Regions from separate parts of the Rhizobium sp. OAE497 genome, predicted to be linked through region 3. Evidence: riboswitches for the same ligand, from Rfam matches in the RefSeq annotation. Region 3 holds a riboswitch; each other region holds the start of a gene.

Region 1 (10,453 bases), on a different contig from region 3:
CTGCCCTATCGCTACACGTCGGAGGATTCGCTGAAGGACGCCGCCGATTGCGCCAGGGCGCTCGGCTGCCGCTACGATATCGTGCCCATCGAGGAGCCGGTGAAGGGCTTCACCTCGGCGCTTTCGGATCTCTTCGAGGGCACAGATAGCGGCATCACCGAGGAGAACCTGCAAAGCCGCGCCCGCGGCGTGATCCTGATGGCGATCTCCAATAAGTTCGGCTCGATGGTGGTGACGACGGGCAACAAGTCGGAAATGTCGGTCGGATACGCAACCCTCTATGGCGACATGAACGGTGGCTTCAATCCGATCAAGGACCTTTACAAGATGCAGGTCTATGCGATCTCGCGCTGGCGCAACGAACATGTGCCGCCGGATGCGCTTGGTCCGTCGGGTGTCGTCATTCCGCAGAACATCATCGACAAGGCGCCGTCCGCCGAGCTTCGCCCGGACCAGAAGGACCAGGATTCGCTGCCGCCTTATCCTGTTCTCGACGACATTCTCGAATGCCTCGTCGAGAAGGAGATGGGCGTCGACGAGATTGTCGCCCGCGGTCATGACGTCGCAACCGTCCACCGCGTCGAGCATCTGCTCTATCTCGCCGAATACAAGCGCCGCCAGTCGGCGCCGGGCGTGAAGATCACCAAGAAGAATTTCGGCCGTGATCGCCGCTACCCGATTACCAACCGGTTTAGGGATCGCAGTTAGCGATCGTTAACCCGATCAACCGAAAGCTGCTGACTTCCGCATCTTCCCGCGTTTCTATCGTCAGAAATGCGGGAGGTCCTGATCGTGCGTGATACGAAAGTCGCCGTCTTCATCGATACCGAAAACCTGCCGGCGCGCTCGGCGGGCGAGATCATCGACATCGCATCCGGCTACGGGCGCCTTGTCGAGCGGCGCGCCTATGGCGATTTCACGCGGGAGGCTGCCCAGCCGTGGGTCGCGGCTGCCGGAAAGCATGCGCTCAGCCTGCAGACGGCGGTCAGCTCCCAGTCGGGCAAGAATGGTGCGGACATCCTGCTTGCCGTCGATGCGATGGAATATCTCGGCGCCTCGGCGATCGATCTTTTCTGCATCGCCAGCAGCGATCGCGACGTCGGCCATCTGGCGACGCGTATCAGGATGCGCGGCAAGCAGGCGATCGGGGTTGGCGCGCCGAATGCTTCCAGGCTGCTGCGCGAGTCGTTCGATGATTTCTTCGAGTTGCGTCTCGCAGAGGCGCCGGCAAGCCTTCCGGCACTGGCCAAGGTCGTGGCGCTGCAGCCATCACCGAGCATCCGGCCCTATATCGCGCAGGCGCTGCAGACGGCGAAGCTGAGGGAGGAAGGCTGGCTGGATATTGCTGAGCTCGGCACCTTGCTGCGGCAGGTCTATCCCGACTTCAAGGCACAGCATTTCGGCGCTCCGAACCTCAGTTCGCTTTTGAAGCGATGCGACTTTATCGAGACACAGATGCATGGCACAAACCGCATGCAAATCAGAATGAAGCGGAACGGCGGATAGCCGGACCGCCGCACAATGCGGGAGGCATGCATGCGCAGTTCGGTCGAGATCTACAATATCCGTACGGCCAAGAGCCGGGTGGTTTTCCAGACGGAGCAGCTGATCGAGGCACCGAACTTTTCGCCTGACGGGCGCTATCTGCTGCTGAACGGCGATGGGCTGCTCTATCGCTTGTCACCGGATGGTGAGGGTGGGCTGAGGCAGGTCGACACCGGCTTTGCCGCTGCTTGCAACAACGATCACGGCATTTCGCCCGATGGCCGGCACTATGTCATTTCGGACAAGACGGAATATGGCAAATCCTGCATCTACACGCTTTCGGCGGAAGGTGGGGCGCCGAAGCAGGTGACCACCAATCTTCCGTCCTACTGGCACGGCTGGTCGCCCGACGGCAAGGAATTGGCCTATTGCGGTATCCGCGACGACGTCTTCGACATCTACACGATAGCGGTCGATGGCGGCGCCGAGCGGCGGCTGACGCATGGGGAGGGGCGCAATGACGGGCCGGACTATTCCTTCGACGGGCAGTGGATCTATTTCAATTCCAGCCGCACCGGGCTGATGCAGATCTGGCGCATCCATCCTGACGGTACCGGGCTGGAGCAGGTGACCCACGACAATTACGGCAACTGGTTTGCCCATCCAGCACCTGCTAACGACAAGGTGCTGATCCTCTCCTACGATCCAGATGTCTTCGATCACCCGCGCGACCTGCATGTCAGGCTGCGGCTGATGGACATGGATGGCGGCAACCTGACGACGCTGTTCGAACTGTTCGGCGGGCAGGGCACGATCAATGTTCCCTGCTGGTCACCGGATGGTGATGAGTTTGCCTATGTGCGCTATTTCCCGGCCACTTGAAGCGCGCCGGTAAAACGGGCAAGAGGGTTTTCGTCAGGTGCCCGCCAGCGGCGGGAGAATCGGGAATCCGGTGTGAGACCGGAACGTGCCCAACGCTGTAAGGCTGACGCCTGCCGCATCGTGCCACTGGTTGACACCGGGAAGGCTGCGGCGGGCGGATGACGCCAAGTCAGAAGACCGGCCTGGCATCATAGACTGATCCCGCGCGGACGGCGGGTCGGTTGCGTTGTTGGGGATTTGACGATGCGACCCTTGAGCGGGGATGCGCTGCAGCGCGCATCCGCTTTTTCCGGTGACGAGCGCGATGCCGTCTACCGGGCGATCATGACCAGGCGCGACGTGCGCGACCAGTTTTTGCCGGATCCGGTACCCGAGGATGTGCTGATGCGGCTGCTTGCGGCCGCGCATCATGCGCCGTCGGTCGGCTTCATGCAGCCGTGGAATTTTATCGTCGTCGATGATGCGGCCGTGCGCCGGCGGGTATGGGAGGCGTTCGATCGCGCCAACCATGAGGCGGCCGGGATGTTCGATGGCGAGCGGCAGGCGACCTACCGGTCGCTGAAGCTCGAAGGCATCCTCAAGGCACCGCTCGGCCTCTGCATCACCTGCGATCCCTCGCGCAGCGGCGAGGTGGTGCTGGGGCGTACGCATAATCCGCGGATGGACAGCTATTCGACCGTCTGCGCCGTGCAGAACCTGTGGCTTGCGGCGAGGGCCGAAGGCGTCGGCGTCGGCTGGGTCAGCATCTTTCATGAAAGCGAGCTCAAGGAGATCCTCGGCGTGCCCGCGCATATCGAGATCGTTGCCTGGCTTTGCATCGGCTATGTCGACGAGCTCTACCGGGAGCCGGAACTCGCCGTCAAAGGCTGGCGGCAGCGGCTGCCGCTCGAGGAGCTGGTCTTCCGCGATGGCTGGGGCCGCCGCTAGGAACGGCAGACGTTCAGCGTATGCCGGCTGGTCTTAGTTCTGCTGTTGCTGCTGCGGCTGCGGGCCTGATGTTGCCGGGTTCTTCAGATCGATGCTGCCCTGGTCGCCTGCGAGGAATTGCGGGCCGACCTGGCGGACCTTGCTATTCTGCGGCTCATAGGGCCGGTCCGGGATCTGTGGCTGCGGTGCAGCCGGCGTTTGAGATGCCGTGGCTGCAGGCTTGGTGGTGATCGTCGTGATCGAGCCCTTCGGCGGCGGTTCGCTTACGGTCTGGTTCTTTCGCATTTGCTCGTAATAGGCGGTCAGATTGCAGCTGCAGGACGACTTTTCGCCGGGAGCGCGGTTCTTGTAGGCGAAGGCGTTCGGCATCGCGCTGTAGCGGGTGCCCGTGGCGGCCGAGATCATATTGGCCGCGTCGGTGTTCGAAACGTCCTGATAAAAGAGCTCGGTCTCGATGCCGGGGCACATTTTCGAGCAGGTCGAGGCATCGCGGCTGAAATCGATCGAGGTGGCGTTGGTGCTGATCGGGAAGAAGCCGCCGTCGCAGGTTCGCACGCACATGGTGCTGACATGCGACATCATCTCGCCGCGCGGCACGCCATATTGCGTGTTGCCTTCCTCGCCGTTGCCGAGCGGGATGAAGGTATCGCCGCGCATCGCCTGTTCTTCAGTGCTTGGCGCCGGCTCGTAGGCGCGCTCGTCCGGTTGATAGCCGGGATCGTCGTTGCAGCCGTTGTCGTCAAGGGCGGCCATCAGCTGGCGGCGTTCGTTGATATCGCTGCCGCCGGATTCGCGCAGCTGGTTGCGGCGGTCCTGGAGGTAGTGGATGTTGTCGATCATCCGTGCTTCGGATTCCTGCAGGTCGCTGCAGTAGCCGGCATTCTCGCCGCCGATGACGACCATGCTGTCGACGCTGCAGCCGTTGCTGCGCAGGTCGTTGCGCAGCTTGCGGAGCTCGAGGTTCTGCTCGGCTATCGCGCTCGCATATTGGCGGATTTCCGGGCCGTTGCCGATCACCTGCGGCAGGTCGGCAAGGCGGCCGCGCAGATCTTCGCAGATCGCGTTCGTCTGCGCTGCCGCTGGCGCGGCAGCCGCAAGGAAAAGGGCAAGGGTCAGGCTTCGGCGTTTCACGGTATCATCCCGCAGCATAGTCAAACCGGAAGCGGCAGGGCATTTGCCGCATCCATCCTGTCTAGCTGCCTTCCGTTAACAAGCTAACGAAGGAATTCTAACGCATTTTTCCGATCGACTGCAAATTCACGCCGGCTGCTGTGCTTCGACGACGGCGAGAGCCGCCATGTTGACGACGCCGCGCGAGGTGACCGAAGGCGCCAGGATATGAGCCGGGAGCGCCGTGCCGAGCAGGATCGGGCCGACATGCAGGCCGTCGGTCATCGACTTGACGACGCCGAGCGTGATGTTGGCCGCATCGAGGTTCGGGAAGACCAGGAGATTGGCTTCGCCGTGCAGCGTCGTGGATGGCATGACGCGCTTGCGGATCTCGTCGGCAATCGCGCTTTCGCCATGCATTTCGCCATCGACTTCGAGATCGGGCGCTGCCTCGCGGATCAGCTGCAGGGCGCCGCGCATCTTCGTGGCGCTCTCGCTTTCGCGCGAGCCGAAGTTGGAATGCGAGACGAGGGCGGCGCGCGGCGTGATGCCGAAGCGCTTGATTTCCTCGGCGGCGAGAACCGCCGATTCCGCCACTTCTTCGGCGCTCGGATTGAACGTCACGTAGGTGTCGGTGAAGAAGGTCGCGCCGCGCTGCGAGATCAGCAGGCTGAGTGCCGAGAAATCACGGACATCCTTGCGCTTGCCGATGATCTGGCGAACGTCGCGCAGATGCTTCTCGTAACGTCCCTCAAGGCCGCAAATCAGCGCGTCGGCTTCGCCGCGGCGAAGCGCCAGCGCACCGATGACCGTGGTGTTGGTACGCACGATGGTGCGCGCCGCTTCCGGGATGACGCCGCGGCGGCCGACCAGCGACAGGTAGAGATCGACATATTCGCGGAAGCGCGGATCGTCTTCCGGATTGATGACGGCGAAATCGGCGAGCGGACGGATACGCAACCCGTAGCGCTGCAGACGGGTCTCGATGACCTGCGGACGGCCGATCAGGATCGGTTCGGCAATGCCTTCTTCGATCAGCACCTGGGCGGCGCGCAGCACGCGCTCGTCTTCACCTTCGGAGAAGATGACCCGCTTCTTCTCGGCAGCCTTGGCGGCCGTGAAGATCGGCTTCATGACGAAGCCGGAGCGGAAGACGAAGCGGTTCAGCTGGTCGAGATAGGCGTCGAAATCGGTGATCGGACGGCGCGCTACGCCGCTTTCGGCCGCAGCCTTGGCGACGGCCGGCGCAATGCGCAGGATGAGGCGCGGGTCGAAGGGCGACGGGATCAGGTAGTTCGGCCCGAAGACCGGCGTTTCACCGGAATAGGCGCGGGCGGCGACATCCGACGGCTCTTCGCGGGCGAGACCGGCGATGGCGCGCACCGCTGCCATCTTCATCGCTTCGTTGATCTCCTCGGCGCCGCAATCCAGCGCGCCGCGGAAGATGAAGGGGAAGCAGAGAACGTTGTTGACCTGGTTCGGGAAGTCCGAACGTCCGGTGCAGATCATCGCATCCGGGCGGGCGGCGCGGGCGAGTTCCGGCATGATCTCCGGCGTCGGGTTGGCGAGCGCCATGATCAGCGGCTTTTCTGCCATCTGCTCCAGCAGTTCCGGCTTCAGGACGCCGGCGGCGGAGAGACCCAGGAAGACATCGGCGCCGCCGATGTTTTCGGCGAGCGTGCGGGTGTCGCTCTTCTGCGCATAGACGGCCTTCCACTGGTCCATCAAGACGTTGCGATCCTCGTAGACGAGGCCTTCGATGTCGTGGACCCAGATGTTTTCGCGCTTGGCGCCGAGCTCGACCAGGAGGTTGAGACAGGCGAGAGCGGCCGCACCTGCGCCTGACGTGACGATCTTGACGTTGCTGATCGACTTGCCCGCGAGTTCCAGGCCGTTCAGGATTGCGGCGGCGACGATGATCGCGGTGCCGTGCTGGTCGTCATGGAAAACCGGGATGCGCATCTTCTCGCGCAGCTGCTGTTCGATCTCGAAACATTCGGGCGCCTTGATGTCTTCGAGGTTGATACCCCCGAAGGTCGGCTCCAGCGAAGCGACGGTCGAGACCATCTGCTCGACGGTCGAGGCATCGACCTCGATATCGAAGACGTCGATATTGGCGAATTTCTTGAAGAGGACGGCCTTGCCTTCCATGACCGGCTTGGACGCCAGCGGGCCGATATTGCCGAGGCCGAGAACGGCGGTGCCGTTGGAGATGACGGCGACCAGATTGGCGCGCGACGTATAGTCGGCAGCGGTTTCCGGATCGTCGCGGATTGCCAGGCAGGGGGCGGCGACGCCCGGCGAATAGGCGAGCGCCAGGTCGCGCTGGTTGCCGAGCGGCTTGGTTGCCTGGATTTCGAGCTTGCCGGGGCGGGGATAGCGGTGGAAGAACAGCGCCTGTTCATCGAGAGTTCCGCCTGTCAGGTTCTTCTCCGTCTTGGATTTGTCCTGATTATCCATTGCCTTCTCCAATGCCGCAGTCATGTCGTTTGAAGACTTCTCCATACAACAATCGGCGTGGCTGGACAGTGAGAATTTGAGCTCAAAAGCGGAAAACTCTTATGCCCGCGCCATGCGTCAAACAACCGCGCTGTCATCTTCCTGAAACACGAGTCTGGTTTTGGAAGGCCAGATGAACGATGGGGCATGGGCAGGAAGCCTGTGAAGGATATTATGGATACGCGCCACTTCCGTACGCTCTTCATTTCCGATGTGCATCTTGGTTCGAAGGCTGCCAAGGCCGATTTTCTGATTGATTTTCTGCGTTACCACGAGGCCGATACGATCGTGCTCGTCGGCGATATCGTTGATGGCTGGCGGCTGAAGCGCAGCTGGTACTGGCCGCAGGTATGCAACGACGTTGTCCAGAAGCTGCTGCGCCAGGCGCGCAAGGGCACGCGTGTGGTCTATATCCCCGGCAATCACGACGAATTCCTGCGCGACTTCCCCGGCATGCATTTCGGCGGCATCGAAGTTGCCGAGCGGATCATGCATGAGGGCGCCGACGGCAAGAAATATCTGGTGCTGCACGGCGACGAATTCGACGTCGTCGTGCGTAATGCCCGCCTGCTCGCGTATCTCGGCGATTGGGCCTACGACATGGCGATCCGCATCAACATCGTGCTCGCCGCCATCCGCCGCCGCATGGGCATGCCCTACTGGTCGTTCTCGGCCTGGGCCAAGCTGCAGGTCAAGCACGCCGTCAACTTCATCGGCGAGTTCCAGCGCGTCGTTGCCGACGAGGCCCGCAAGTGCGGCGCCGATGGCGTCATCTGCGGCCATATCCACCATGCCGTCATCGAAGAGATGGACGGCGTGCGCTACATCAATACCGGCGACTGGGTCGAGAGTTGCACGGCGATTGCCGAGCATGAAGACGGTACTTTCGAGCTGATCACCTGGAATGCCATTGCCAGCACCGAGCCCGTCACGCTGAAGCTGACGCATCAGCCCGAGCGCGCTCCGCAGGCTGCCTGATTTTCAACCCGCCATATTACAAGACCTTTAGCCGTTGCCTCCGGGCAACGGCCCTATTTATTTTTTAAAACGTTTCAAATGGGCTATTTCTCGCCATAGTCGCCCCTAAGTTGATGTGTTAGGCAACGCACAGTTTCCTGCAGGTCCACCATGATTCCCGCCCAGAATGCCTCTGCCGATGAGGGGGCTCCGCCGCGTTTCCGGCTGCTCAGCGCCCTGTCTTATTGCGCCCCGCTGATCGTCAACGGTGTGGCTCTTCCGTTCTTCCCCGTCTGGCTTGCGGTTCACAAATTCACCGATCACGAGATCGGCGTCATCCTTGCCGTGCCGATGGTGGTGCGCGTGCTCGTGGCGCCCATCGTTGCCATGTACGCCGACCGGATGGAGGAGCGCGCCGACGTTCTCCTGTGGTCGGGCGGGCTGTCGCTGCTGACGGCGATTGCGCTCTACTGGACGACGACATTCTGGCCGGTCCTGATCGTCTACAGCATCCAGGGCGCCACCTTCGCGCCCTATGTGCCGATCGTCGAATCGATCGTCATCTCGGGCGTCAGGCGCTGGGGGCTGGATTACGGCTCGATGCGCGTCTGGGGCTCGATCGCCTTCATCGTCTCGACGATGATCGGCGGCGAGATGATCGGTGTCTGGGGCGGCAACATGGTGCTGCCCGTGATGATCTTCGGCTTTGGGACGACGATGGCAATGGCGATCTATTGTCCGCGCATCGGCCCGACGCGGCGGCGCAACGTGCCCGTCGATCTGCAGCAGGCGACGGGGAGTTCGCTCCGCCAGCCGCATCTTCTGGTGCTGCTCTGGGGCGTGGCGATCCAGCAGTCCAGCCACGCGCTGCTCTATGCCTTCGCCTCGATCTATTGGCACCAGCTCGGCTTTTCGGGAACGCAGGTCGGCATTCTCTGGAGTGCCGGCGTTGCCTCCGAGGTGATGGTGTTCTTCATCTCCAAGCACCTGAACCGCCGCTTCAATGCCTGGACTCTGATCCGCATCGGCTGCGCCATGTGCATCTGCCGCTGGGTGCTGTTTCCGATGCATTGGAGTTTCGCAGGCTTTTTCTTCCTGCAGTGCTTCCATTCCTGCACCTATGCCTTCGTCCATACTGGCGTGCAGCGGCGTATCGTTGCCTCGGTGCAGGCAACGCAGGAATCCTCGGCGCAGGGCGCCTATTTCTTCTATAACGGCATGTTCATGGGGCTGATGACGCTGGCGTCAGGCTATCTCTATGCCTGGCTCGGTCTTGCCAGCTACTACGTGATGGCGCTGGTGGCCGCGATCGGGATGACGCTGGTCTTCGTTGCCTATTGCCTTCAGCCCCAGAGCTCTCTTTCCGGCGGGAAGACAAGGGAAGCTTCGTAACGCAGGCCGGGTTCCCGGTCTCTGGCGAGCAGGAGCGGGCCGTCGAGATCGACGAACTCGGCATCCTGCGCCAGCAGAACGGCGGGTGCCATCGCCAGCGAGGTGCCGACCATGCAGCCGAGCATGATCTGGAAGCCGAGACGCTGCGCCTCGCGCTTCATCGCCAGCGCCTCCGTCGGGCCACCGGTCTTGTCGAGCTTGATGTTGATCGCGTCGTAGCGGTCGCGGAGGCTGGCAAGGTCGCCGGTGTGATGGACACTTTCGTCGGCGCAGACGATGACCGGGCGATTGATGACGGCCAGCATCTCGTCCTTGCCTGCCGGCAGCGGCTGCTCGACGAGGGCGATGTTCATTTCGGCTGAGATTTTCAGGTGATGTTCGAGTGCCGCTTCCGGCCAGCCTTCATTGGCGTCGAGAATGATCGCCGCATTTGGGGCCGCTGCACGCACGGCACGAATGCGGCTTTCGTCATCGCCGGTACCGACCTTGACCTTCAGCAGCGCACGCCCGGCATGTTCGCCGGCCTGCGCCGCCATCACCTCGGGCTCGCCAAGCGAGATCGTGTAGGCGGTGGTGAGGGGCTTCGGTGCGGTCAGGCCGATGCGGGTAGCGACGCCCGTGCCAGAGAGTTTCGATTCGAGATCCCAGAGCGCGCAATCCACGGCGTTGCGGGCGGCACCTGGGGCCATCGCCGAGAGCAGGTCTTCGCGAGAAATTCCTGATTCGATCAGCGGCCGGGCGGCTTCGATCTGTGCCTGGACGCTTTCCATCGTCTCGCCGTAGCGGCGGTAGGGCACGCATTCGCCCCATCCTTGCCCGCCATTTTCGCGCAATGTCACCGAGATCACCTCGGCGGAGGTTTTTGCGCCCCGCGAGATGGTGAAGGTGCCCGCGATCGGGAATGAATTCATTTGGATTTCGAGGGACCGTGGCATATTTGCAATCCTGCAAGCATGGAAATTCTGTGGGTCTTGGGTATATTAACCCGCCGGGCGTGAGCGATGCTTCGCGAGTCGGCAATGTCGCCGCAAGCCCTGAAAGACACAAGCATTTTGAAGCCCGAGCCCAGCAAAGCCGCCTCACTCCACGTGGACGACCAAGCCAATGGCAACGGGCGGATGGTCCGTCTGGAAGGCAATTGGCGCAGCGCCAATATTCATACCGTCATCAAGGATTTCGACAAGCTGCCGCAGAATGACGG
Region 2 (10,453 bases), on a different contig from region 3:
GTTCATGCCGAGATCGCGCGCCGACAGGCCCTGTGAGGACCCGCTCCATGCCTCCTTCGAGGAGGCCGAAAAGATCGCCTGCAGCACGACGGCGCCGCTGGCCTCAAGGATGGTGGGTTGGCGGTCGGCGCCGGGGGCGGAGACCGCAAATCCTGTTGTGTTCACGACGACATCGGGTGCGGCCGCGGCAAAGACGCTTTCGAGGATGCCGGTGGAGACCGGATCCTTGAGGCTGTAGGCAAAGACCGGCAGCGGCCGCAGGCCTTCCGCTGCGAGCGCCTCGATCATCGCTTCGATCGGCTTGGTTTCGCCGCTCTGGACGAGGGCGCGGTAGAAGCTGATGGCGGCGATAGGGGCGTCGGTCGAGGGTGAATTACCCCCCTCTGTCCTGCCGGACATCTCCCCCACAAGGGGGGAGATTGGCTGGGTGGACCCGCTCGTCTCAACCTCGATTGTTTGGGGAGAAGCGCCCCACGAGTCGATCTCCCCCCTTGTGGGGGAGATGCCTGGCAAGGCAGAGGGGGGTATCGCGGACCGCAGCCGATCCGAAAGGGCCCGCCACTCCTCAACCCCGACAACACCCCGCCCCGGCCACCAGATCCCCGCCTTCATCAACGGAGCAGCCGCACCCGGCTTCTCGCCGCTGGCAACCATTGCCACCGCATAATCCAGAAACCGTCGCGAATTCTCGTCGCCACCCTCGATGAGGTAGGACCAGAGCGCATTGAGATCATCGAGATCGACATTGGAGAACGGCGTCAGCCCGGCATCCGGCTTGGAATCCCCGGGCAGCACCGCAATCCGCGCGCCACTGCGGGCCGCGCAGGCATGCAGTGCCTCGAGAGCATAGTGAAAGTAACTCGCCCCCCCGAGCGCCCGGACGATAATCAGCTTTGCGTGCCGCGCCGTCCGCTCGACATAGGCATCGACGGACATCGGGTGTTTCAGGCTCATCAGGCTGGCGACGCGCAACGTCAGCGGATTGCCGCCACCCTGCCCATGAGCGGCGGCAATTGCCGAAAGCTCCGTATCCGCCGCAGAAAGGAACAGGATATCGCCGGGTGACTGGCCGAGATCGATCGCCTCGTCACCGTCGCTGATCGTTCCTTTCTGGGCGAGGAGCAGATGCATGGATCAGACCAGCGCCTCGATTGCCTTGCGCACGGCAGCTTCATCCATATCGTGCAGGCCGATGACGACGAGGCGCGTGCCGCGGGTTTCACTCGGCGCCCAGGCACGGTCGAAATACTGGTCGATGCGGCTGCCGACAGCCTGGATCTGCAGGCGCATCGGCTTGCCGGAGACATCGGCAAAGCCCTTCAGGCGCAGCACGTCATGCTCTGAAATCACGCCCTTCAGCTTCTCGATGAACCCGGCGGGATCGGCAAGCGTGCCGAGCTCGACGACGAAGCTGTCGAACTCGTCGTGGTCATGCGGCGTGCCATCTTCATGCTCCAGCTCGTGATGGGACTTGCGGTTGGCGATATCCTCTTCCGTGCCGATGCCGAGGCCGAGCAGAACGCTTGCCGGGACATCGCCGTTCTTCGCTTCGATCAGCGCAGGCTTGCGAGAGATGCGCGAGGTCACTTCCTCGCGTACGCGGACGAGGCCTTCGCTGTCCAGCAGGTCGGTCTTGTTGAGAACGATCAGATCGGCGCAGGTCAGCTGATCCTCGAACAGTTCCTCGATCGGGCTTTCGTGATCGAGGGATTCGTCCTCGACGCGGCGCGCCTCGACGGCATCGTGGTCGTCGGCAAAACGCCCTGCAGCGACGGCGGCGCTATCGACAACGGTGATGACGCCGTCGACGGTGACTTCGCTGCGGATGTCCGGCCAGTTGAAGGCGGCGACCAGCGGCTGCGGCAGCGCCAGACCCGAGGTCTCGATGACGATGTGGTCGGGGCGCTGATCGCGCTCCAGAAGCTTGGTCATCGTCGGAATGAAATCGTCGGCGACGGTGCAGCAGATGCAGCCGTTGGTGAGCTCGATGATATCGTCCTCAGTGCAATTTTCAGCACCGCAACCCTTCAGCACGTCGCCATCGACGCCGAGATCGCCGAATTCGTTGATGATCAGCGCGATCTTCTTGCCGCCGGTATTGGAAAGCAGGTTGCGGATCATCGTCGTCTTGCCGGCCCCGAGGAAGCCGGTGATCACGGTTGCGGGGATTTTCTGCTGGTTCATTCGTTCAACCCTTCATCTTCAGCGGCAGACCTGCCGCGATAAAATACACGTCCGCGGCGCAGCCCGCGATCATCTGGTGCAGCCGCCCGGCATGGTCGCGAAAATCCCGCGCCATCCGGTTTTCGGGAACGATCCCGAGGCCGACTTCATTGGAAACAAGAACGAGCCGCGCCTTCGCCTTCGGCAGCCAGGCCGCGAGCGCGGCACTCTCCGCCGCCACATCGCGCTCGTCCATCATCAGATTGGTGACCCACAGTGTCAGGCAATCGACCAGGATCGCCCGCCCCGCGCCGTCGATCGCCGCCAGGCGCTCGGCAAGCTGCAGCGGCTCCTCATGGGTCTGCCACGACGGCCCGCGATCGGCCCGATGCTGCTCGATCCGCGCCCGCATCTCGTCATCCCATGCTCGCCCCGTCGCCAGGTAGTGACGTTCGAGACCGGTAGCGGTCATGAGATTTTCGGCGAAGCGGGACTTGCCGGACCGGGCGCCGCCGAGGATGAAAGTCGCATTGCTCATGCGAAGGCCACCGTGCTGGGGCACATATCTCTCGGTCTTCCCTCATTCCTGTGCCTGTCACGGGAATCCAGCCACGGCGCGTCTGCGCCGTGAATGAATCGCAGCAACAAGGAAATGAGTCTCCCGTGCCCAAGGATTTGGGCACGCTGGATTCCTGTGACATCCAGTGGGCGCAGCCCTAAGACCACAGGAGTGAGGAAAACCCTCTGAGGCGCCGCACATAGCGGCATGAAAATTCTCGTTTCAGCCATGACAACCTCCGTGCTGGCAGCGGGCGGGAATGCCCAAGGGGCTCTTCGCCCGGCACAGATGGCAGGTCTCCTGGCTCGCGGTTGTCGGCCCCGACAGGGACGGCCGAAAGGCCATCCCTGATCGTGCCAGCGGATCTTCCTCGCCTTCCCGGCTGCATTCTCGTGAAAAGGCGGACGATTCGTAGAATAAGAGGCGTCCTGCCCCGGCTGATCACGATGCATTTCCAGTGGCTTTTCCGGTGTCCGTCAGTCATTGCCCTGCTGCGGAATGCAGCGATCAGGCAGTGGTGCCGGTGCACCGGATGGAAGACCCTGACCGCTCTACAGTCGCGGGGTCGGCTGTGATGAAGGCGCCCGGTTTGGGTCCGCCCCGTCACATTCCCTTTTCATCCCGGGCAGCAACCGCCGCCCCGGAACCATCCGTAATTGAACGCATCGTTAGGCGTGCGGCCATGCGAAGTCAATCGATGCCGGGGCAATCCAAACAGCCCGCCCTTAACCCTACTGAGTCTACCAAACAGATAGTCTATTAAATTCATTGACTTAAGGCGACATTTCGTTTGCAACCGCCTCTCTTTTGCTGCAATTGCTCGCGAAATCATGCGGCGCAAAAAGCGCGCTTCCTTGATCCTGCATTCCATCGCCTAGTTCTCTCATCATGCTCACGAAAACCGACATCGGCCGCCTCGCGCGGCGCCATCTCAAATTCGATATGGCGCGGCTGCGCGCGCTGGCGCGCCAGAATGAAATGGGCATGGTTTTCGCGGGCGGCGCTGTCGGCATCATCGCCGGTTGCGCGGTGACCGGCATGAGCCTGATCTCGCGCGAAATGCACAGCCTGATCTTCGGCATCAGCGATGTCGATCGTCTCAGCTCGTCGGAGATCGACAACAAGCTGCTCCTGCTCTTGGCGCCGATCTGCGGCGGTCTGCTTCTCGGTCTGCTGCTGTTCATCCTCAGCAGAACGCGCAAGAAGCCGATGGTCGACCCGATCGAGGCGAACGCGCTGCATGGCGGCCGCCTGTCGCTGACCGATAGCGTGATCGTCGCCATCCAGAACCTGATTTCAAACGGCTTCGGCGCCTCCGTCGGCCTCGAGGCCGGCTATACGCAGCTTGCGGCCGGTCTTGCCTCCAAGCTCGGCCTGAAGCTGCAGCTGCGCCGCGCCGATCTGCGCGTCCTCGTCGGCTGCGGCGCGGCAGGTGCCATCGCCGCCGCTTTCAACGCGCCGCTGACCGGCGCCTTCTATGCCTTCGAGCTGATCATCGGCACCTACACGATCGTCTCGCTGACCCCCGTCGTCGTTTCCGCGCTGCTCTCGACACTGATCGCCCGCCTGCTTGCCGGCAGCGACTTTACCATCGATGTCGGCCAATTCGGCAGCGTCGTTCCGGCCGACTACGTTCCAGCGATCCTGCTCGGTGGTTGCTGCGCCGGTGCCGGCATTCTGATCATGCAGGGCGTCTCCTTCATCGAGGAACTGGCGCGCAAGAGCTCGGTGCCGACCTATGCCCGCCCAGCGCTCGGCGGCATCGTCGTCGGCCTGCTGGCGATGATTTCGCCGCAAGTGCTCTCGGCAGGCCATGGCGCCCTGCATCTCAACCTGTCGCATCAGGTGGCGATCCCGGCGCTGATCGGCATTCTGCTGTTGAAATCCTTCGCCTCCGCCGTATCGATCGGCTCCGGCTTCAGAGGCGGCCTGTTCTTCGCCTCGCTGTTCATGGGCGCCCTGCTCGGCAAGCTCTTCGCCTATTCGGCGCCGTTCTTTGCACATGCGTCACTGACACCGGAGGTCTATGCCGTCGTCGGCATGAGTTCGCTCGCAGTCGCCATCATCGGCGGACCGTTGACGATGACTTTCCTGGCGCTCGAGATCACCGGCGACTTCCCGATCACCGCGCTGGTGCTCGCCGCCGTCATCACCTCGTCGCTCGTCGTGCGCACCACCTTCGGCTACTCCTTCGCCACATGGCGCTTCCATCTGCGTGGTGAAAGCATCCGCAGCGCCCATGATGTCGGCTGGATCCGCAACCTGACGGTCGGCAAGCTGATGCGCGCCGACGTGAAGACCGCCAATGTCGCGACCTCCGTCGAGGAGTTCAAGAAGACCTTCCCGGCCGGTTCCACGCAGCGCGTCATCCTCGTCGATGATACCGGCAAATATGCCGGCCTCGTCCTTGTCCCCGAAATCCATTCCAATCCGATCGATACGGATGACGAGGGCAAGGGCCTGGAGAGCTTCATCCGCTACAAGAACGACTTCCTGCAGCCGCAGATGAACGCCAAGCAGGCCGCCGCGATCTTCGACAAGACCGAGAGTGAAGCGCTCGCCGTACTCAACAATCTGATCGAGCGCAAGGTCGTCGGCCAGCTCAGCGAAAGCCATACGCTGCGCCGTTATACGGAAGAACTGGACCGCCGCCGCCGCGAGGTCTCCGGCGAAATCTAGCCCAGCAGCCGCTGCAGCCAGTCGCGGTCGAGGTGGCGCTCCAGCTCGGCCGCCACGTCATCCAGCGCCCTGTCGACGCTTTCGGCATAGCTCTTCCGTTCGCCTGCGAGACCAAAACTTTCGAGCAGTCGCGCGCGGTAGGAGTCGCTCGAAAACAGACCATGCAGGTAAGTCCCCATCACCCGGCCATCGGCAGAGATCGCACCGTCAGGCATGCCGTCGATTTGAGCCGACGGGCGGTCGCAATCCACGCCTTCCGTCACGCCCAGATGGATCTGATAGCCGGAAAGCGGCGTGCCATATTCGGCGGAGACCGCGCGGCTGTTGCGCACGACCTTCTCAGGTGCCATTACCGTCTCGACGTCGAGAAGGCCAAGCCCGTCCGTCTCAGCTGCACTGCCTTCGATGCCGAGCGGATCATGAACCTTGCGCCCGAGCATCTGGTAGCCGCCGCAAATGCCGATCACCCGCCCGCCACGCCGCATATGAGCCGTGAGATCGCGGTCCCAGCCCGCCGCACGGAAATCCGCGAGATCGCTGATCGTCGACTTCGAGCCCGGCAGAACGACGAGAGCCGCATCATCAGGAAGACGGTCGCCGGCCTTGACGAAGACAAGCTCGACATCCTCTTCCGCGCGGAGCGGATCGAGATCATCGAAATTGGCAATCCGCGGCAGCACGGGTACGGCGACCTTCAGCGCCGCCGGCTTCCCGCGCGCCAGCTTTTCGAGAACGACGGAATCTTCGGCCGGAAGACCGCCGGCAGCCTTCAGCCACGGCACCACGCCGAAACACGGCCAGCCCGTATAGCGCCCGATCGCGGAGATCCCGTCATCGAAGAGCGAAACGTCACCGCGGAACTTGTTGATGATATAGCCAGAGATCATGCCGCGATCCCGCTCATCGAGGATCGCATGCGTTCCGACCAGCGAGGCGATGACCCCGCCGCGGTCGATATCGCCCACCAGCACGACCGGCACGTCCGCCCGCGTGGCAAAGCCCATATTGGCAATATCGCCCGGCCGCAGATTGATCTCCGCCGGAGATCCCGCGCCCTCGACGATGACGAGATCGGCGCCTTCAGAAACCGTCGCGAAACTGGAGAGAACATACTCGAGCAGCTGCGGCTTCAGGCGCTGATAGTCACGCCCTTTCGCCTGCCCCCAGACCTTGCCCTGCACGACGATCTGGCTGCCATTCTCCGATTGCGGCTTCAGCAGGATCGGGTTCATGTGAACGGACGATGGCGTGCGCGCGGCGAGCGATTGCAGCCACTGTGCCCGGCCGATCTCGCCGCCGTCATCGGCGACGGCAGCATTGTTCGACATGTTCTGCGGCTTGAAGGGGCGAACTGTCAGCCCGCGATTGGCCGCCAGCCGGCAGAGCCCGGCGACGAGCACCGTCTTGCCGACATCCGATCCTGTTCCCTGCAGCATGATGGCTCTGGTCATGCATGACGCCTACAACGCGTTGCCGCGCGCGGTCAACGGCAGGTCCCTAAACGCGAAAGCCGCGCCAGCCGGGAGCCGCGCGGTTTGCCGTAAAACTCTGGCGTATCGCCCATACACGGCGAAACTCGTGCTCTCCGGGACGCAGAACCTGATCCGGAGAACCGGCGGTTTGTCCCCCGCCGTGGTTACACTGATAGCGCGACATTCTTACCGGAGAGTTATTGAGCTCTTAAGCAAAGATGAATTTCGACCTTTTTTGAACTTTTATTGACCGCGACGCGAAACCGACTCCTGCACTCACCTAACGGAAAGCTGTGCGAACCCGTAATATTAGCCAATACAAATCAAATATTTAGCCCAGAAAAATTCAACCTGAGAAAGTTGATCTCAACCTTTTCGGCATTACCATCGACAAAATAAAAAATCACAAGTGGAACAAAGGAAGCGCAGATGAAGGCCGCATTGAGAATGCTGTTCCTGTCAGCCATGGCCTGGGCCTGCGCTTCAGCTGCCGTAGCGGCAGGTTGCGGCGCGGTGACGATCGCCGAGATGAAGTGGGGGTCGGCTGCGATCGCTGCCAATTTCGACAAGATCATCCTGGAGGCCGGCTACGGCTGCAGCGTCGAGATCGTCCCCGGCGATACCATGCCGACTTTCGCATCCATGGATGGCAAGGGCACGCCCGACGTCGCGCCCGAGCTTTGGGTCAAGGGCGTCGAGATCGAGCTATCCAAGGCGATCGCCGCCGGGCGGCTGGTCGAGGGCGCCGAGATCCTCGCCGATGGCGCGGTCGAGGGCTGGTGGATCCCGAAATTCGTTGCCGATGCCAATCCCTCGATCAGGACGATCGAGGATGCGCTGGCAAGGCCCGATCTGTTCCCCGATGAGAACGACCCCGCAAAAGGCGCGGTCTTCAATTGCCCGACGGGATGGAGCTGCAAGATCACCACGCAGAATCTGTTCAAGGCCTACTATGCCGAAGCCAAGGGCTTCAACCTGATCAGCGCCGATACGCCGAAAGACCTGGACGCCTCGATCGCCGATGCCTTCGAGCGCAAGCGCGGCTGGCTCGGCTACTACTGGGCGCCGACCGCCCTCATCGGAAAATACGACATGATCCGCCTCGGCATGGGCGTTCCATATAGCGAGATGGAGTGGAACACCTGCACGGCGGTCTCCGGCTGCGCCCGCCCGCGGCGCAATGCATACCCGACCTCGCAGGGCGTCACCGTCACCACGAAGGCCTTTGCCGATCGCGCCGGCCCGGCAATGGACTACCTGCGCAAGCGCAGCTGGGATAACGGCACGATCAACGACGTCCTCGCCTGGCAGGACGAGCACAGCGAAAGCAGCCGGAACGCCGCCGTCTATTTCCTGGAGAACTATCCGCAGCTCTGGACCACCTGGGTTCCCGAAGAGATCGCGGCACGGGTCAAGCGGGCGCTCTAAGGCGCTGCAAGCTTCGCGAAGGCCAGAGCGGGCAAAAGGAAGAACCGATAACGACCGCGCCTCTGTTGCGCGCCAAAACGATTTTCTTGAGGTACCCGATGACCCCAGCCGCTTCCTTCCCCGATCGCGAAACCGTTGCTCAGAAGTTTGCCGGCGCCAGTGAGGCCGACAAGTCCTATATCGAACTGCTGATGGAAAACGTCGCGCAGGACGACAATCTGGTCGATGGCCTGCACCGCTATCTCGATCTCTCCGCGGAGAGCCGCTTCCTGAATTCGCTGAAGCTTGAGACGACGGGCACATGGATCGGCACGGCTGCACCTGCCCGTCTTCAGATCCGGCTGATGGAGGCCGCCAAGTCGAGCCAGCATCCGGCCTATCAGGCCTTCCGCAATGGTCTCTCCCGCTCCGGCGGCCTCGAAAAGGCTTATCCGGCAGCCAAGATCTGATCGTTAATGGCGCGCCGCGCGGTCAACCGAGCGGCCGGCATCCTGCGTGGCGTTGACGGCGTTGGCCGTATCGCGACCCATGCCGCGGATCGTGTTGCCGCAGGAAGACAGGGCGAGCAGAAGCAGGAAGGCAGCACCGATTTTGGCTGTCGTCGTCATTTTGGAAATCCTTTGCAAATATGACCTCTCCGAAGCGGCGGGCGCCGCTCCGGGCGATTAACGCACCAAAGCCAAAAAGGTTCACGCCAATAATGGCTTAGGCGGCAGCAGCCTTGGCTTTTTCTGCAAAGGCATGACGGATGCTGTCGGCAACCGCCTGCATCGGACCGGAAAGCTGCGATGCCGTCAGCAGCCGGATTTCGAAGGAGCCGAGTTCCGGCAAACCTTCCTGAGCGCCGAGGATCACCATGTCTTCGCTGACATAGGAGCGCGGCAGCGGCGCGATCGCCAGATCGGACACCACGGCAGCGCGCTGCGCCATCGTGTGACCGCTGAGATAGGCGACGCGATAGGGCCGCTTGTTGCGCTCGAGCTGCGCCAACGCTTCCTGGCGCCAGATGCAGCCCTCTTCCCAGATCGAGATCGGCAGCGGCTCCTTGCGATGCGCCGTGCCGCACTTGGCGCCGGCCCAGACGAGCTTCTCGCGATAGACGATCTCGCCGCCAGTCGGGAAAGGCCTGGTCGCGAAATTGACGAGCGCCAGATCGAGGCGCTGCTCTTCCATCCGCTTTTTCAAGCCGATGCTCATGTCGATCGTCACATCGACCATGATGCCGGGATAGCTCTCCGCAAAACTCTTCAGAATGCTCGGCAGCAGCCGCTCGCCGATATCTTCAGGTGCGCCGAGACGGACGACGCCGCTAAGTTCGGGCATGATGAAGCGCGAGACGGCTTCATTGGAGAGCGCCAGGATATTGCGCGCGTAGGTCAACAGCAGCTCGCCATGCTGCGTCAGCGTCACCGAGCGCGCGTCGCGCATGAACAGCGTCGCGCCGAGCTGTTCCTCGAGCTTCTTGATCTGCATGGAGACGGCCGACGGCGTCCTGAACACCGCTTCGGCCGCAGTCGAAAAATTGCCGGTTTCCGCGATTGCCACGAAGGTGCGCAGAACGTCGTTATCGAGAAGCGGGATAGGCCTGCGAAAGGGCATCGTCATCGGCGCATCTTTCAATTTTTCTGAATTTAAACACCATATCATTTCGTTTGTTTGAAAGTCAATCGAACCTTATATTTTACTCATGGCTGAAACACGAACACAGGAGGCCATGATGACTGACACTGTACAGACCGCAATTGACGCCTTCTTCGCGCTCCGCTCGCGGCAGATCCAGCGCACCGCCTGGAACAACACGATGCGCCAGATGACGGCCCTGCCCCATCACCTGATCGCCGATGTCGATCCTTACGCAGCCGCCGCAGCCGAGCGTGAGCTGATGACGAAGAGCTTCAACAAAACTGATGATATCCATAAAATCAATTCGTTTGATTGATGGATAGCAAGATCTAATATGTGGAACAGGCGCAACACGCCTGACGAACAAAGGACGAGGACAATGACCACCATCACCTATCGCGAGAGCAAGAGCTCATCCGGCCTGCATTTCGACGTAGGCAGCCTTCTTCAGAAGGTTTCGCACTCCTGGCAGCAGTGGCAGGCAGCGCGTGAAATCGAATCCATGCCGTTCGACATCCGCAAGGACGTA
Region 3 (10,453 bases):
TGAAGTTGCCGGTTTCGACGTTGGTGATGATGTTGTCATTGCCCGCAACGGGTGCATCATTGACCGCGGTGACCGAGATCGTCGCCGTCGATGGATTGCTGTTCATCAGGCCGTCATTGACGACGACGGTGATGACGCGGGGCACGGTTCCCGGCTGATCGGAGTTGTTGCCGAAGGAGATCGCCTGTATCGCCGCCTGGTAAGCAGCAAGGGTGGCAGTACCCGTCAGCGTGATCGCGATCTGGCCGGCGACCGACGTGTCGGTCTGCGCCGTGATGCCTGCCGGAAGCGTGCCCGCGCTCAGCAGGTCGCCATTCTGGGCGTTGGTCAGAACTATCCTTGCGGAGACGATCTGGCCGTCTTCGTCGGTGATGGTAGGGCCGGAGGCGATGGCGATCGGGTCGCCATTCTCCACAAAGGTCGCCGCGTAGTTCGTCGAGGGTGCGGCTGCCGGGCGGGTGAACTCGATCGCGACATTGTCGATATTGACGATGTCGTTATTGCCGAGTGCGGTTGACGTGAAGCGGATGATCGCGCCTGCCGTAAAAGGGCCAGTCAGGTCGATGCTCCGTTGGTCGCTGTTGGTGCTGGAGTTGATGAGATCGACCTGGATGAAATTGACGCCATTGGCGGCAAACCAGACCGTGACGCTGTCGCCCTGATCGAGGCCGCTTTCGTCGACATCGTAGGTCAGGCGAGCCGATGTTGCTCCGGCAAGGTTGGCGACACGCTGGACCGTGGCACCGTTGCCATTTTCGTCGAAGACGAGTTCGCCACCAGTGACGAGTACATCTCCACCTGTTGCGCCACCGCTATCGCTGCTCTCGGTCCACGGTGTGGTCCAGGGCGTCGTGCCATCGGAGCCGGTGTAGTTCGACGGCTCGAAGTTATCGAGGTACTGGCCACGTTCGAGGGTATAAAGCTGCAGCTGCGGAGGGCTGAGCGAGTATTCGCCGTCGGCAAAGCGCAGCTTCTCGATATTGAAGAGGCGGTCGGTGCCGTCGGAAACCGGGTTGCCGACGGTTTCCTCTTCGCCATCCGGGCCGCCGTCTTCGTCGAAGCCGGTATGGGCGACGGTGATGCTGCCATCCGCATTCTGGGTGATCGTGTAATTGGCGCGGACGTCGGTATAGACAGCCGTGTCGATGTCGCCTTCCTCCTCGCCGTCGATGATCTCGCGGACGATCTCCAGCTGGCTCGGGTTGAGCGTGCGGTCGAACATCAGGTCGCTCAGCGACCGTCCACCGAACATCGCGTTACCGTCGTCGTCGAAAACGCCCTTCGACAAACCGTCGGACGAGCCGATCTCGTTGCCGTTGAGGTCGTTGATGCGGATGCGGACGTTGAGCCAGCGGTCGCCGTCGATGATGTCGTCGCCGGCGAGGCCGGTGATGACATCGTCACCGCCACCGCCGAGCAGAATGTCGGAGGCATCGGCCGTATCCATGACAATGGTCTCGGTGACGCCGTTGACCGTCACACTGGTGCGGGCGCGGTGCGCCACGAGCTCGGAGAGACCGGCGATCAGGCTGAGGTTCTTCTCAAGCAGCGCGTTCGAGTAGCTTTCGAGCGGGCTGCCGGTGCCGGGGATCGCTGCGGTGTTCTGCAGTTCCGCCCGGGCATTGGTCGGGGCGACGCGGCCGGTGAGCACATCGTCATGGATCCAGCCGGACAGGCCTTCGACGAGATCGAAGCGGTCGCGCAGGATGAAGGCTTCCTGGGTGGCGAAGAGCGGGATGCCGAGATCGGAATTGGCCGCCGTGTCGTCGCCCTTGTGGATCGCCCAGTCGAAACCGGCCATGCCGTTGCTGCGCTGGATGCCATCGCCCTGGAACATGATGTCGTCGCCGGATTCGGCGTCGTAGTCGGTGTCGCTGCCGTCGCCGTTCAGAACGTCGTGACCGATGATCGAGGAGTTGAAGAACAGTTCGGAGTTTTCACCCGAGAGCGTGTCGAAACGCCCGCCGCCTTCGATCCAGTCGTTTCCTTCGTTACCCATCAGGAAGTCGCCGCCGTCGCCGCCGCGGATGAAGTCGTCGCCGAGGCCGCCGAGCACGTGCTTGCCGTCAGGACCGGCAATGATGAAGTCCTTGCCGTCGTTGCCGAAGATCAGCGCCAGACCGCTGCCGCCGTGGATGACGTCGTTGCCGCCTTCGCCATGCAGGAAGTCGGCCGCGCCGATATCGGTGCCGGCATTGGTGATGATGTCGTCGCCGTCGCCGCCGTGGACATGATCGACGCCGTAGCCTGCTTCGAGCGTGTCGTTGCCGCCATAGCCCCAGATGGTGTCGTCGCCGTCGCCGGCAATGATCGTGTCGTCTTCATCCGTGCCGCCCATGACGACATGATCGCCGCCGTGATAGGCCATGTAATCGAGATCGCCATCGCCATCGGTGTCGCGGCGCACGACCAGCGGGGTGAGGGCCTGCAGGATCGGATCGGTGAAGATCGGGTCATCGCCGACCTGTTTGCTCTCATCCATTTCAAGCGTGTAGTCGGGCGTCGAGAAGATGTCGCCCGGCAGAGAGGTCGTGCCTGCGCCGAGATCGGTGTTGCGCATGATGATCTTGCTCAGCGAGTTGTTTTCCAGCTCGTTGAGAAGGTTCAGGCCTTGAACGCGGGAGAGGTAGTAGAAGCGGTCGGCTTCCTGCAGGTTTTCCATCTGCAGTTCGAAGACGAAGGCGAAGGTGGAGCCCAGCATGCCGCCGAAGTCCATCTTCTTCTCGGCAAGGCCGCCGATCCAGAGGTCGATGTCGTTCAGGCCGGTCTCGGCATTCGCCCAAGCGCCGGTCGAGTTCAGGAAGTCGAGGCGGTCGGCCGGTGCGCCTGCCGTGTTGAGCACGATGGAGGCTGCTGCGGCGCGCTTGGCGTCGAGCGTCGTTGCACCGGTGATCGACGAATGCGTGCCGTAGGCGGCGATGAAGTTGACGATCGAGGCGGTGTTCTGCAGGTTCAGCGCAAAGTCCGTCCAGCTGACATAGGGCTTCAGCTGCGTGTCCTGGCCGGCGGCCTGATAGAACTGCGCACGTGCCTCGTTGAGCGTCGGCAGGCCGACGTCGCGGCCGCGGGCGATGTTGAGGGCAGCAAGGTCGAGCGGAATGCCGACCAGCTGGTTGCGCAGCACGTCGGTGACGAATTCGTCGATCTCGTTGCCGCCCTGGCGGGTCATGCCGCGGATGATCGCGCCGGCTGCCTGGTCGTGATCGATCAGTACGTCGCCGTTGGCATCGACCTCGCCGAGTTCGAGTGGATTCAGGAAGCCGTCGAAGAGGGTGATGTTGTCGAAGCTGAAAGTGCCGTCGGGATTTTCGACGAGACGGTCGATATCCTGGTTCAGCATCGAGTGGCCGAAGCGGTAAACCGCATGGGCGAATTCGGCAAAGATCGCCGGGTTGATATCGGTCGACGGCTCGAAGAGGAAAGCGTCGATATCCGGCTGCATCTTGCGGCCGAATTCTTCAAAGACCAGATGCTGATACTGCATCTCAGTCGTGAAGCGGCCGGCCTGGAAGAGGCGCTCGCCGTTCCAGACGAGTCCTTCGAGTTCGGCTTCCGTCGTCGGCAATGTGGTGATCGGCTCGAGGAGCCACTGGTTGATGAAGACCAGATCGGCGCTGTCGAGGACGACCTGCTTCGTCTGTTCGACGACGCTGTTGTGTTCCGAATGGAAGATGTGGTGGATCGAGGTGAGGCCGATGTTTTCGTTACCGCGGCCGTCGCCGGTGATGTAGTGGGCGTCGAGCAATTCGTTGTCATACTCGACATTCTGGCCGCGTGTGTTCGTCGCAACCGGATTGCCGGCGATGTCATCGGCATCGGCTACAAGCACGCCACCGACGACTACGGGAACGGCGGCATGGGCGATATCGTCGAGGAAGGCATGGCCGATGCGAACGGCGCCGGCTGTGCTGGCCGGGGCGCCCGGCGTGCCGGAGACGATGATGTCGTCAGCCGTGTTCGGGATGCCGTCGGCGCCAATGCCGGTGATGATCTGCGCATAACCGTTGGCATCGGGGATGAAGCGGCCATAGGGATCGGTGCGCAGCAGCGGGATGTTGGTGACATCGGCATCCGTCAGCTCGATGCCGAGCATCTCGCGGGCCTGTTCCTTGATGTCGGCCCAGGTCGGCAGGCCGCGGGCGCCGTCGAGCAGGTTGCCGGTCGCGACCGGCTTGCCGTCGTGCATGACATATTCGCGCAGGAAGACCTGATGCGAGGCATGCGACGTATAGGTCTGGTTCTGGTCGACCCAGGGCGTCGTGGTGTTGGCGGCGACTTCGCCGTCCGGGGTGCGGCTGGCGCGGGTCAGAACCATGAAATTGGTATGCGGCGATGCCGGATTGTAAAGCGGGTCATCCGGCGACAGCGGGATATAGACCGTGCCTGCGCCGCCCTTGGCGACGAGATCGAGGCCGTGGTCGAAGAACTGGCCGAACAGTGTGAACATCGAATTGTACGGCGCGGAATCGCCGATATCGGGCGAAACGTTTTCGAAGGTGTAGACGTAGACGGGCGTACCCGCCGCGGCGAGAATGCTGCCGTCGGGACCCATGACATTGTTCGCATGGACCACGGTGATACCGTTGGCGTCCTTCATTTCGGCGCGCGTCGCCGTCTTGCCCTCGGCGAGCATGGCGTCATAGACCATGATCGCGGCCGGGTTATTGCTGGTCTGATCGACGATCAGGTTGGAGATGATGCGCGGATCGGCATCGACGACGGTGCCCGGCGCCAGCATCGGGTTGCCGGTCGGCGTGCCCGGCGTATAGTTGCCGTTGGTCAGGTAAACCGGATTGGCCGGTGTCCCGAACATCTGTGTGTCGTCGTTCTCGTTGAGGTAGTTCGGCTGCACCAGCGGCGTGAACGGCTGGTCGGCTGCGCCCCAGGTTTCCTTGCCGTCGAGCAGATTATTGTAGCTGCCGTCGACTGTCCTGAGACCGTAAGGCAGGAGATGCGCCTGCGGCGCACCCGTTCCGGTCGCGCCAGCTGCTTCGCCGGCTTCGGCGACGAGAGCCGCGAGGTCGCCACCGGCCGCATGCTGTTCGGCGATGGCGATCTGCTTCAGGATGAATTCGAGATCGTGTCTTACCAGCGTTACCATTTTCCCCTCCGTCGGCGCGCTGTCCCGGCGCCTGATGTTTGCAAATTTCCCCTGTCCGCCGGATCGCTTGACGATTCCGGCGGCTCGATATGCCCTTGATCTGTCTAGAAGCCCGCCTTGCACGGCTGGCTTGGGATGATGCGATCTTGCGGAAAATTGCCGGGGTTTTGAACGGCGCATGGTCGGACGATGTTTTCGATGTTCGTCCACCGGCGGAGCAGGTCTTCGGTCCTTATTACTCCGGGAGCAAAGTCCTATGATGAATTGGCCTTTGGTCTGATAGAATCGGCCTGCGCCTATAGTATAAAAATGGTCCTTTCTTTCGCGCCGCAATACTGCGACGATAGAAGCCTGATCGGCATTGGGGGACGTTTTGCCGAGTGAATACTTTAGGGTGGGGATATTAACGTGCATGAAGAGGTGAAGGAGCCTGCGCAGCAGCGCTCGCGGCTGTTCACGCATGTGATCGCCTGGGTGGCGCACCGGACGCTTTCGACGCAGTTTCTGATTGCGAGCGGCCTCGTCATTCTGATCGCCACGCTCTCGGCCGGCTATCTGACGACGCGACTGGTGTCCGACAAGGCGCTGAACAGCAAGGCGGGGACGACAGCGCTTCTGGTGCAGAGCCTGACGGAGGCGGAGGTCCAGGCGCTGGCGCTCTCGAAGGTTCTTCCGGCTGCCAGCATCGAGCTTCTGGATTCGCTGTTCGACGATCCGGATTTCAAGGCGCGGTTTCCGCATCTGGAAATCTGGGCGACCGATGGGACAGTCGCCTATTCGCGCGCAAAGCCGATGATCGGCCAGCGTTTCGAGTTTCCCGATGGGCTGCAGCGGGCATTGAAAGGCGAGATCGTCGCTATCTATGCCGATCTCAAGGCCGCCGAGCACACGTTCCGCAACATCAATACGGAATATCTGGAGATCTACAGCCCGCTCCACGACCAGGCTTCCGGCCGCATCATCGGCGTCGCCGAGATCCATGAGGAGCCGAACAGCTTCATGGGCGAGCTCGCCCGGCTGCGGATCGTCACCTGGGCGACCGTGGCGCTGTTTTCCTTCGTTGTCATGCTCGGCCTGTTCCTGATCGTCAGGCGCGGCAGCCGGACGATTGAGACCCAGCGCCATGCGCTGAGCCATCGCGCCGAGGAGGCGGAACTGGCTTCCAAGGAGCTGATGGAGCTGCGCGATACGGCGCGGCGCGCCTCGATGGAGCTCGCCAACATGAACGAGACCTTCATCCGCCGCATCGGCGCCGATCTGCATGATGGTCCCGTTCAGCTGATGACGCTCGCCATCCTGCAGCTCGACGAGCTGCGGGACCTGACCCGCAAGGATGAACGCGACAGGGCTCTCGACGCGACGAACAAGGCGCTGGGCGAAGCGCTCATCGAAACGCGCACGGTGACGAAGTCGCTGCTCCTGCCGGAGATCCTGCATCTCTGGGCCAAGGATGTGGTGGCCGAAGCGATCAAGCAGCACGAGGCGCGCACGCGAACCAAGGTCGCATTCACCTCAAGCGGCACGAATGCCGATCTGCCCCCGGCGCTGAAGACCTGCATCTACCGCTTCGTGCAGGAGGGGCTCAACAATGCCTACCGACATGCCGGCGCCAACGGTCAGCGTGTCCGATGTCGCATCGACATGCCGGTCATCTCGATTTCGGTCGAGGATGACGGTCTGCCTCCGGGGACGCTGCCGCTTGCGGCGCGCGAAGGGGGAATGGGGCTTTACGGCCTTCGCCAGCGCATCGAAAGCTTCGGCGGGTCGCTGACCATCGGCAAGCGCCCGGATGGCGGGATGGTGCTGACAATGACGCTGGAACTGCAGCAGGCGGATGCCGCCGCCCATTGAGCCGGAACTAGCCGAATTGATAGGTAGCTATAAGCATAGATGTGGAATAGACACAAATACGATGAAGTTAACCAAGCATTAAAATCCAGCTTTATGTTTTGCTCTGATTACATTAGAGCTGTTGGATAGAAAGACGAGGGGGTTATTCGTCATCATGTCTATCTCGGTCGCGTTCGTAGATGATCATCCAATATTACTGGATGGACTGGTTAATCTTTACTCCGCTAAGGATGACCTCCGGGTCACGGCGCGCGGTGAGAATGCCATCGACGCCCTGAAGATCGTCGAGGAGCATCGTCCCGATGTCCTCGTCACCGATCTCAGCATGCCGGGCGACACGCTGGCGGCGCTTGAGCTGATCCAGAAGAATTACGAAGGCACCAAGGTCGTGGTCTTCACCGCGACCGCCAATATCGACACGGCGATCCAGGTTCTCAATCTCGGCGTCTGCGGCTATGTGCTCAAGGGCAGCACGGCGCGCGATCTCTACGAGGCGATCAAGACCGTCCATGACGGCAGCACTTTCATCACGCCGGGCTTCGCCACCAAGGTCATCCTGTCGATGAAGACGGCTGAAATCCGCCGCAAGGCGCAGATGCAGAAGCGGCTCAGCGCCCGCGAGGAGCAGATCGTCACCTACCTGCTGCAGGGCAAGACCAACCGCGAAATCGCCAGCATGCTCGACATCAGCGAGAAGACCGTCAAGCACTACATGACGCTGCTGATGCAGAAACTCGACGCCCGCAACCGCGTCGAAGTCGTGCTTGCGGCGCAGAAGCTGCAGGCGCCGGTCGAGACCAGCGCTCCACAGATGTTGTCATAGGCCTATGGCCTAACGCGGCTCCTGAAGTAGGGCAGGCTGGCCAATTTTCTTCGGTAGCAGAGTGTGAGAGGGGAGCAAACGCGGCTGGCATTGACCCCCGCGTTTACTCCCCATTCACCATGTTCGCTGGATTTCCCCACTTTCCTCCGTGCTGTTGGCAAACAAATTATTGACGCTGATTTTGACTCGCGTACTATATCTAGTGTTCGAGGTTCTCACGATTCGTAGGGGTCGTGGGCTAAGACGGGAATTCGGTGAGACCCGCTGCAAAGCGGGACAATGCCGGAGCTGCCCCCGCAACTGTAAGCGGCGAGCATCTGTCCCATTTCGGGTCACTGGGTCATGAAGACCCGGGAAGGCCGGGATGAATGTGATGATCCGCAAGCCAGGAGACCTGCCTTGAGCGAAAACGTCCACGGGCGGGGTGTCCGGCTGGCGAGCGATGAGATGCGCGCATGATGCGGCTCTTCGCTTCCTCCGGTGTGTCCTGCATGAGCCACTTCGGGGTGAAGTCTTATGTCTTTGAGTTTCAGATCATACCGGCGCGAATGACGGGCTGCTGACGCCCGGCAATCGGTAACGGCTGCCTTCCATTTCGGTCTTCCCAAACGCGGATATCGGCGGATGTCCGAACGATATCCCATGCCTTCCAGTCACGAGGTTTTCCCAATGAGCATCACCGTCTACAGCAAGCCCGCCTGCGTCCAGTGCACCGCGACCACCCGCGCCCTCGACCGCCAGGGCATCGACTACACGATCATCGACGTTTCCACCGATAGCGCTGCCTACGAGCTGGTGCAGGGCCTCGGCTACCGCCAGGTGCCCGTCGTCATCGCCGGCGAGCAGCATTGGGCCGGCTTCCGCCCCGACATGATCAGCGCGCTCGCCTGATCGGCCGCAGCGATGGGCGAGATCGTCTATTTTTCCAGCCGGTCGGAGAACACCCATCGTTTCGTCGAGAAGCTCGGCCTTCCCGCGCAGCGCATCCCCATCACAGGCGCGACCCTGCAGGCAGGGTCGCCCTATGTGCTTGTCGTCCCAACCTATAGCGGCGAGGGCGGCAAGGGGGCCGTGCCCAAACAGGTGATCCGTTTCTTGAACGATGCGGCAAACCGTTCGAACCTTCGCGGCGTGATCGCTGCGGGCAACAGCAACTTCGGCGAGACCTACGGGCTTGCCGGCGACATCATCTCGCGCAAATGCCAGGTGCCGTACCTCTACAGGTTCGAGCTTCTCGGCACGGCCGACGACGTCGCCAATGTCAAACACGGATTGGAACGATTTTGGACACGGCAGTTCTCGAGCGCCCCTTGAAGGCGCAGGCCGCTGACGCCGCGCTGGATTATCACGCGCTGAACGCGATGCTGAACCTCTATGACGGCGAGGGAAAGATCCAGCTGGACAAGGACCGGCAGGCGGCCAAGCAGTATTTCCTGCAGCACGTCAACCAGAACACCGTCTTCTTCCATAACCTCCGGGAGAAGCTCGACTATCTGGTGACCGAGGGCTACTACGAGCAGGAGGTTCTGGACCAGTATTCGTTCAATTTCGTCCGCGATCTCTTCGATCACGCCTACGACAAGAAATTCCGGTTCCCGACCTTCCTCGGTGCCTTCAAATATTACACCAGCTACACGCTGAAGACCTTCGACGGGAAGCGCTATCTGGAGCGCTACGAAGACCGCATCTGCATGGTGGCGCTGGCGCTGGCGCGGGGCAACGAGGCGCTCGCCCGCGACATGGTCGACGAGATCATTTCCGGCCGCTTCCAGCCGGCGACGCCGACTTTCCTCAATGCCGGCAAGAAGCAGCGCGGCGAGCTCGTCTCCTGCTTCCTGATGCGGGTCGAGGACAATATGGAATCGATCGGCCGTTCGATCAATTCGGCGCTGCAGCTTTCCAAGCGCGGCGGCGGCGTGGCGCTGTCGCTGACCAATATCCGCGAGGCCGGTGCGCCGATCAAGCACATCGAGAACCAGTCGTCGGGCATCATTCCGGTGATGAAGCTCCTGGAAGATGCGTTTTCTTATGCGAACCAGCTCGGCGCTCGGCAAGGGGCCGGTGCGGTCTATCTGAATGCGCATCACCCCGACATCATGCGCTTCCTCGACACCAAGCGCGAGAATGCCGACGAGAAGATCCGCATCAAGACGCTGTCGCTCGGCGTCGTCATCCCCGATATCACCTTCGAACTCGCCAAGAACAACGAGGACATGTACCTCTTCTCGCCCTATGACGTGGAACGCGTCTACGGCGTGCCCTTCACCGAGATTTCGGTCAGCGAAAAGTATCGCGAGATGGTGGCCGACAGCCGCATTCGCAAGAAGAAGATCAAGGCGCGTGACTTCTTCCAGGTGATCGCCGAAATCCAGTTCGAGAGCGGCTATCCCTACATCATGTTCGAAGACACGGTGAACAAGGCGAACCCGATCGCCGGGCGCATCACCATGAGCAATCTCTGCTCGGAAATCCTGCAGGTCAGCGAGGCCAGCGAATATAACGACGATCTGTCCTACAAGCATATGGGCAAGGATATCTCCTGCAATCTCGGCTCGCTGAACATCGCCGCGGCGATGGATTCGGCCGATTTCGGCAAGACGATCGAGACTTCGATCCGGGCGCTGACGGCGGTTTCCGACATGAGCCATATCTCCTCGGTCCCGTCGATCGAGAAGGGC

The links. A riboswitch is a leader RNA that binds a small molecule or an ion and turns the genes downstream of it on or off. The one in region 3 is predicted to bind cobalamin.
Region 1: another riboswitch for cobalamin. It lies ahead of bluB (5,6-dimethylbenzimidazole synthase); the one in region 3 lies ahead of nrdH (glutaredoxin-like protein NrdH).
Region 2: another riboswitch for cobalamin. It lies ahead of cobU (bifunctional adenosylcobinamide kinase/adenosylcobinamide-phosphate guanylyltransferase); the one in region 3 lies ahead of nrdH (glutaredoxin-like protein NrdH).

What each region holds. Positions count from the first base shown of each region.
Region 1 is NZ_JBEPOA010000001.1:2,014,969-2,025,421, reverse strand. It holds gene ABIE40_RS10475 (NAD+ synthase) at 1-708, shown strand, start outside; gene ABIE40_RS10470 (NYN domain-containing protein) at 793-1,506, shown strand; gene ABIE40_RS10465 (TolB family protein) at 1,537-2,367, shown strand; cobalamin riboswitch at 2,386-2,567, shown strand; gene bluB (5,6-dimethylbenzimidazole synthase) at 2,611-3,294, shown strand; gene ABIE40_RS10455 (DUF2865 domain-containing protein) at 3,328-4,425, opposite strand; gene ABIE40_RS10450 (NADP-dependent malic enzyme) at 4,552-6,864, opposite strand; gene ABIE40_RS10445 (UDP-2,3-diacylglucosamine diphosphatase) at 7,078-7,881, shown strand; gene ABIE40_RS10440 (MFS transporter) at 8,032-9,252, shown strand; gene dgcA (N-acetyl-D-Glu racemase DgcA) at 9,204-10,187, opposite strand; gene ABIE40_RS10430 (ABC transporter permease) at 10,272-10,453, shown strand, end outside.
Region 2 is NZ_JBEPOA010000001.1:2,167,485-2,177,937, forward strand. It holds gene cobN (cobaltochelatase subunit CobN) at 1-1,131, opposite strand, end outside; gene cobW (cobalamin biosynthesis protein CobW) at 1,135-2,184, opposite strand; gene cobU (bifunctional adenosylcobinamide kinase/adenosylcobinamide-phosphate guanylyltransferase) at 2,189-2,701, opposite strand; cobalamin riboswitch at 2,996-3,388, opposite strand; gene ABIE40_RS11170 (chloride channel protein) at 3,611-5,401, shown strand; gene ABIE40_RS11175 (cobyric acid synthase) at 5,398-6,852, opposite strand; gene ABIE40_RS11180 (glycine betaine ABC transporter substrate-binding protein) at 7,303-8,301, shown strand; gene ABIE40_RS11185 (hypothetical protein) at 8,400-8,750, shown strand; gene ABIE40_RS11190 (entericidin domain-containing protein) at 8,754-8,909, opposite strand; gene ABIE40_RS11195 (LysR family transcriptional regulator) at 9,007-9,948, opposite strand; gene ABIE40_RS11200 (hypothetical protein) at 10,019-10,240, shown strand; gene ABIE40_RS11205 (hypothetical protein) at 10,304-10,453, shown strand, end outside.
Region 3 is NZ_JBEPOA010000002.1:670,335-680,787, forward strand. It holds gene ABIE40_RS22635 (peroxidase family protein) at 1-5,101, opposite strand, end outside; gene ABIE40_RS22640 (sensor histidine kinase) at 5,510-6,952, shown strand; gene ABIE40_RS22645 (response regulator) at 7,107-7,775, shown strand; cobalamin riboswitch at 7,968-8,191, shown strand; gene nrdH (glutaredoxin-like protein NrdH) at 8,445-8,666, shown strand; gene nrdI (class Ib ribonucleoside-diphosphate reductase assembly flavoprotein NrdI) at 8,679-9,089, shown strand; gene nrdE (class 1b ribonucleoside-diphosphate reductase subunit alpha) at 9,059-10,453, shown strand, end outside.